DNA from 3 places in the Clostridium sp. NSJ-145 genome. Region 1 is predicted to be linked to each of the others. Evidence: a T-box and tRNA genes for the amino acid it is inferred to sense, from the RefSeq annotation. Region 1 holds a T-box; the other regions hold tRNA genes.
The links. A T-box is a leader RNA that pairs with one kind of tRNA and senses whether it is charged. The one in region 1 lies ahead of thrS (threonine--tRNA ligase), so its partner is inferred to be a tRNA-Thr.
Positions count from the first base shown of each region.

Region 2: it encodes a tRNA-Thr, which carries the amino acid that the T-box ahead of thrS (threonine--tRNA ligase) is inferred to sense. The anticodon was not compared.
Region 3: it encodes a tRNA-Thr, which carries the amino acid that the T-box ahead of thrS (threonine--tRNA ligase) is inferred to sense. The anticodon was not compared.

Region 1 covers NZ_JAJNOS010000008.1:97,985-100,243, forward strand. Annotated here, with positions in the region: gene thrS (threonine--tRNA ligase) at 1-1,476, opposite strand, end outside; T-box leader at 1,549-1,762, opposite strand; tRNA gene LQE93_RS08815 (tRNA-Leu) at 1,930-2,013, shown strand; tRNA gene LQE93_RS08820 (tRNA-Gly) at 2,130-2,204, shown strand.
Region 2 covers NZ_JAJNOS010000015.1:34,235-36,493, reverse strand. Annotated here, with positions in the region: gene LQE93_RS13270 (ATP-binding protein) at 1-479, shown strand, start outside; tRNA gene LQE93_RS13265 (tRNA-Thr) at 625-699, opposite strand; tRNA gene LQE93_RS13260 (tRNA-Asp) at 732-808, opposite strand; tRNA gene LQE93_RS13255 (tRNA-Val) at 813-888, opposite strand; tRNA gene LQE93_RS13250 (tRNA-Glu) at 898-972, opposite strand; tRNA gene LQE93_RS13245 (tRNA-Thr) at 979-1,053, opposite strand; tRNA gene LQE93_RS13240 (tRNA-Asp) at 1,079-1,155, opposite strand; tRNA gene LQE93_RS13235 (tRNA-Val) at 1,161-1,236, opposite strand; tRNA gene LQE93_RS13230 (tRNA-Glu) at 1,246-1,320, opposite strand; gene LQE93_RS13225 (hypothetical protein) at 1,441-2,040, opposite strand.
Region 3 covers NZ_JAJNOS010000006.1:64,160-66,418, forward strand. Annotated here, with positions in the region: gene LQE93_RS06875 (hypothetical protein) at 1-211, shown strand, start outside; tRNA gene LQE93_RS06880 (tRNA-Tyr) at 399-483, shown strand; tRNA gene LQE93_RS06885 (tRNA-Thr) at 504-578, shown strand; tRNA gene LQE93_RS06890 (tRNA-Tyr) at 584-668, shown strand; tRNA gene LQE93_RS06895 (tRNA-Val) at 696-771, shown strand; tRNA gene LQE93_RS06900 (tRNA-Thr) at 777-851, shown strand; tRNA gene LQE93_RS06905 (tRNA-Tyr) at 857-941, shown strand; SAM riboswitch class I at 1,064-1,228, shown strand; gene metK (methionine adenosyltransferase) at 1,325-2,259, shown strand, end outside.

The sequences.
Region 1 (2,259 bases):
GTCTATTTGAACTGTTATTATAGTATCTTCTTTTCCATGAACGTTCTTAGATTGAATATCAAGCTTTGGTCCGTAGAATGCAGCTTCACCTTCAGCTTCAACATAATCTATATTTAAGTGATTTAATATAGTTCTCATTTGGTTTTGAGTAGCTTCCCAAGCTTCTGGGTTATTTATATATTTTTCAGTATTAGTTGGATCCCACTTAGAGAATCTATAAGTTATATCTTCTGCAATTCCTAGAGTTTCCATAACATAGTTTATTAAGTCTATAACTTCTCTAAATTCTGATTCAACTTGTTCAGGAGTACAAATTATATGTCCTTCTGAAAGTGTGAATTGTCTAACTCTAGTAAGACCATGCATTTCTCCAGAAGCTTCTTTTCTGAATAGAGTAGAAGTCTCAGCATATCTTATTGGAAGATCTCTATAGCTATGTTGTTCTGCATTATAAACAGTGAATTGGAATGGACAAGTCATTGGTCTTAAAGCCATAACTTCTGTATCTTTTTCTTCATCACCTAATACAAACATACCATCTTTATAGTGACTCCAGTGACCAGAAGCAACAAATAAATCATTTTTAGACATAAATGGAGTTTTAGTTAAAACATAACCTCTTTTTTCTTCTTCATCTTCAATCCATCTTTGAAGAGTTTGGAATAATTTAGCTCCCTTAGGCATGAATAGTGGAAGTCCTTGACCTACTTTTTCATCAGTAGTAAATATTCCCAGTTCTCTACCTAATTTATTATGATCTCTCTTTTTAGCTTCTTCTAAAGCTGCTAAGTGAGCCTCTAAATCAGCGTTCTTTAAGAATGCTGTTCCGTATATTCTAGAAAGCATCTTATTCTTTTCGTCACCTTTCCAGTAAGCACCAGCACTTCTTATAAGTTTTATAGCTTTAATATTCTTTAATGACATTACGTGAGGACCAGCACAAAGGTCTGTAAAATCACCCATTTTGTAGAATGAAATAACTTCATCTTCTGGAAGTTCATTTATTAATTCAACTTTATAAGGTTCATCCTTCATAAGTTCTAAAGCTTCATTTCTAGGAAGTTCAAATCTTTCTATTTGAGGATTTTCCTTTATTATTTTTTTCATTTCAGCTTCGATTTTTACTAAATCGTCTGCAGTGAAAGCTTTTTCTACATCAAAATCATAATAGAATCCATTAGCTATTGAAGGTCCTATAGCAAGTTTTGCTTCAGGGAATAATCTTTTAACAGCTGCAGCTAATACGTGAGAGATACTGTGTCTTACTGTATCCTTTCCTTCTTGAGAATCAAAAGTACATATAGCTAATTCACAATCTTCATTTAATTGAGTTCTTAAATCAACAACCTCTCCGTTAACAAGTCCACATTGAGCATTTCTTGCTAATCCTTCGCTAATAGATTTAGCAACATCTAAAACTGATGATCCATTTTCAACTTCTTTAATAGATCCATCTTTTAAAGTAATTTTAATCATTTTATATATCTCCTTTCATTTTGCTGTATAAAAAAAGCTCTACGTCACTTTTCTTATACAAATTTAGTATAGAAAAGGGACGAGAGCATATAATTCTTCCCGCGGTTCCACCCTTAATTGCCTAAAATTTAGGCCACTTAAATATCATCGTAACGTGATGTAAACGGACTTTATTAGAGTCACTCAGAGCTGGTTTTCAACTAGTTTCAAATAAAAATACTTACAGCTGATGTATTTTCTCTCTGGAAATGAAGTGGTAGTTTACTCGTCTCTTCAACGTTTTTATATATTTATAGAAAATATTATAAATATCTACATAAGAAATGTCAATAATTCGGATGATTTAATAATGAATTTAAAACTCTGAATGTGAGCAAAGTAAATATATTTTATAAATATTTCTAAAATATATTGTAATATATGGAATAAGGTGTATAATTAATAATATAGTAAGCAGATGTGGCGAAATTGGCAGACGCACTAGACTTAGGATCTAGCGCCTTTGGCGTGGGGGTTCGACTCCCTTCATCTGCACCATTTAAACCTTCGATTTATATCGGAGGTTTTTTATTTTATAAAATAGTTATAAAAATAGTGAACTTTTAATATAGATATAACAAGAAAATAAGTTAGCAAGAAATTAATAAATATTTGCGGAAGTGACTCAACGGTAGAGTGTCACCTTCCCAATGTGAAGGTTGCGGGTTCGAATCCCGTTTTCCGCTCCAAGAATAACTAATATTATTTAGATATAGTATTAGTTATTTTTTATTTTTGTAGTAT
Region 2 (2,259 bases), on a different contig from region 1:
GAGGTAATTATTTAGCTAATTTCGATACAGATAATACTAACCTTTTATTTTATGGTGAATCAGGAAATGGTAAAACATTTTTATCTTGGTGTATTGCTAAAGAGTTATTAGATAAAGGATATCTAGTTATCTATAAGACATCTAACGATTTAATAAGAGACTTAAGAGAAATAACTTTCAATAATAACTATGTACTTGAAGATTTATTAATAAATTGTGATTTACTAATAATAGACGACTTAGGAGCTGAACAAGTAACAGACTTTTCTACTAATGAATTATTTAACTTAATAAATAAAAAGTTATTAAATAATAAAAAGATGATTATATCAACAAATTTAAATCTTCCAGATATAGAAAAAAGTTATACTACTAGAGTTTATTCTCGTTTAGTTGGTAATTTCACTTTCTTTAAGTTTTACGGTAATGATGTTAGAATAAAGCTTAATCTTGCAAGAATGAGATCTCAACAACAATAAATAATAAGAAAGACGCTTTACTTAAATTAATAATAAATCTTTAAACTATTAATTTTACAAAGTAAAGTGTCTTTTTTTATAAATAAATTTAATTTTTGTATTATAATATAAAAACAAAAAAACTCTAGAATTATCTAGAGTTTCATGGAGCTGGTGATCGGAGTCGAACCAACAACCTGCTGATTACAAGTCAGCTGCTCTGCCATTGAGCCACACCAGCATAAATATTATATTTTATCACCAAAATTAAATTGGCGACTCAGAAGGGGCTCGAACCCTCGACCTCCGGCGTGACAGGCCGGCACTCTAACCAACTGAGCTACTGAGCCATTATGGTGGAAACAACAGGGATCGAACCTGTGACCCTCTGCTTGTAAGGCAGATGCTCTCCCAGCTGAGCTATGCTTCCGTATTAAAATGGTGACCCCTAGGGGAATCGAACCCCTGTTACCACCGTGAAAGGGTGGTGTCTTGACCGCTTGACCAAGGGGCCATATAATGGAGCTGGTGATCGGAGTCGAACCAACAACCTGCTGATTACAAGTCAGCTGCTCTGCCATTGAGCCACACCAGCATATTATATAGTTTTTTTAAAAAATTGGCGACTCAGAAGGGGCTCGAACCCTCGACCTCCGGCGTGACAGGCCGGCACTCTAACCAACTGAGCTACTGAGCCATTTATGGTGGAAACAACAGGGATCGAACCTGTGACCCTCTGCTTGTAAGGCAGATGCTCTCCCAGCTGAGCTATGCTTCCATATTAAAATGGTGACCCCTAGGGGAATCGAACCCCTGTTACCACCGTGAAAGGGTGGTGTCTTGACCGCTTGACCAAGGGGCCTAGGTTTCTTGCTCGTTCTCTGCCGAGCACATTAACTATAATACATAAAATTAAATATGGTGTCAACACTTTTTAAAAACTTTTTTTTATTTTTTATTTTTAGCTTATCACTATCCACCCTTAAGTCAGCATTTTTACTGGCTTTTCAGCACTTTTATTTTTTTCTACTTTTTTTAAATTTTCTATTGCCATACCATATCTACTTAATGAATCTTCTTTTAATTTTATTTCATTTTGTATTTTTTCAATTTCAAAAAGACACATTTCAAAAAATTCATCTTTATTAATTTCATCTAAAGTTATATTAAATCCTATTTTTTTAAAGTTTTGTCCTACAGCTAAAATTTTAACTGGAATACTATTATTTATAACAGCTATTATTTCTTTTTCCCAAACACCTCTTTTATTTACATTATGTTTATCTCTTAGTAAGTTTAAATTTTTAAATTCAATATTTAATTGTGATTCTATAATTTCTAAAAGAGCCTTATATAGTGCTACTGATATTCCTCTATTTAATTTTATTTTTAAAAAATCATTATATTTTATTAAAAATTCATCTACTTCACTTTCTGTGATAAATTCTATCTCATTATTATCAAATACCTTAATACCTTTACTATTAGGATAATTTACTACTACTTGATCATAATTCATCCTTCTAACCTTAAACTCTTTTTCATAATCCTCTAAAGTTTGGTCAATAATTTTAACTAACAATACTCTCACCTCTCAATATAGTATTCCATAGTTTTTTTACTAATATTACTGTGATAGAATTAAGTGAGCTTCCAAATTTCAATTTGGTTAAGCGAACTTACACCTACGAGCGTATGCGAGTAGTGTGTTTCCTTAAACTATTTAATTTTAAATTTAGTTGGTGAAACTTACTCATTCAATCGTATATGAGTATGAGTTTTCTTTAATTCTCCAAATTTT
Region 3 (2,259 bases), on a different contig from region 1:
AATTAATGAACTAACTTTAGATGAAAGAAGTGTTGTTAAAAGTATATTGGATAAACTTTCAGTAATTGATTGTGCAAAAGTTAATTCTATTTTAAATAGTGGTAGCATAGATTCAAAAGAAGAAGCTTTATCATATATAAAAAAACGATTGATAGAAGAAGACTATAATAGGCTTGAAGGAATCTTAAATCAGTATATAGAGTTAGTTTAATTAATAGACATATTAAATAATATATAAATAAGTAATATTAAGATAAATTAAGAAAAAGAGAGAAAAATAAAAATAAATTCTTAAAATGGCTAAATTTAAAGGTTGAAATATTATTGCTATGAATATATACTAGTCATTGTCAGTTCGGCAGTGATGCACGAAATGATGAAAGTTATTAATAAGACATGGGGGAGTTCCCGAGTGGCCAAAGGGGGCAGACTGTAAATCTGTTGCGATTCGCTTCGATGGTTCGAATCCGTCCTCCCCCACCATTAATAACTTAATTAAATATGCTGGTGTGGCTCAATGGCAGAGCAGCTGACTTGTAATCAGCAGGTTGTTGGTTCGACTCCGATCACCAGCTCCATTTATGGGGGAGTTCCCGAGTGGCCAAAGGGGGCAGACTGTAAATCTGTTGCGATTCGCTTCGATGGTTCGAATCCGTCCTCCCCCACCATTTAAATTTTAAAAATATATAAAACGTGGAAGCATAGCTCAGCTGGGAGAGCATCTGCCTTACAAGCAGAGGGTCACAGGTTCGATCCCTGTTGTTTCCACCAAATACGCTGGTGTGGCTCAATGGCAGAGCAGCTGACTTGTAATCAGCAGGTTGTTGGTTCGACTCCGATCACCAGCTCCATTTATGGGGGAGTTCCCGAGTGGCCAAAGGGGGCAGACTGTAAATCTGTTGCGATTCGCTTCGATGGTTCGAATCCGTCCTCCCCCACCATTTAAAGCATAGGTTATCTATGCTTTTTTTATTTTTTATATAAAAATATTACAATTTAAATTTATTGACATTAGTTATAATAGTTGTTAATATATATTACAGTAAATAAAATTTGATATTAGTTCTTATCAAGAGAGGTAGAGGGAGAGGGCCCTGTGAAACCCGGCAACCTGCTTCATTAATTAATAATTAAGAATTAAAAATGAATAAGTTATCATTTTTAATTATAATCTATTAATTGTATAAGCGTGGTGCCAATTCCTGCAATTAATTTTGCAAGATAAGAAAGACATGGTTGAATAGTAGGTCTCTTCTTTATCTTAAGAAGAGACTTTTTTTATCTTTAGAATTAATATCATCTTAATTAAGAGAGGAGATATATAATGAAAAGATTATTTACTTCAGAATCAGTAACAGAAGGACATCCAGATAAAATATGTGATCAAATATCAGATGGGATATTAGATAGTATACTAGCTAAAGATCCTATGGCAAGAGTAGCTTGTGAAACAGCTGTAACTACTGGAATGGTTATGGTAATGGGAGAAATATCAACATCATGTTATGTGGATATTCCAAAGGTAGTTAGAGAAACAATAAAAGAAATTGGTTATGATAGAGCTAAGTATGGATTCGACTGTGATACATGTGCAGTATTAACATCTATTGATGAACAATCATCAGATATAGCGATGGGTGTTGATGAAGCATTAGAATCAAAAACTGGTAATAAAGATGATGTTGAGGCTGTTGGTGCAGGAGACCAAGGAATGATGTTTGGTTTTGCAACAAATGAAACACTAGAATTTATGCCATTACCGATAGCTATGGCACATAGATTATCTAGAAGACTTAGTGAAGTTAGAAAAAATGGTACATTACCTTATTTAAGACCAGATGGAAAAACTCAAGTAACAGTGGAATATGATGATAATAAGGTTGTAAGAATAGATACAATAGTAATATCAACTCAACATGGACCAGAAGTTAGTCAAGAGCAAATAAGAGAAGATTTAATGGAACATGTAATTAAAGCGGTTGTTCCTGCAGAACTTTTAGATGATAATACTAAGTATTATATAAATCCAACTGGAAGATTTGTTGTTGGTGGACCACAAGGTGATAGTGGATTAACAGGAAGAAAGATAATAGTTGATACTTATGGTGGATATGGTAGACATGGAGGAGGAGCTTTCTCAGGAAAAGATCCAACAAAGGTTGATAGATCAGCAGCATATGCAGCAAGATGGGTAGCTAAAAACTTAGTAGCAGCAGGAATTGCAGATAAGTTAGAAATTCAATTAGCTTATGCTATTGG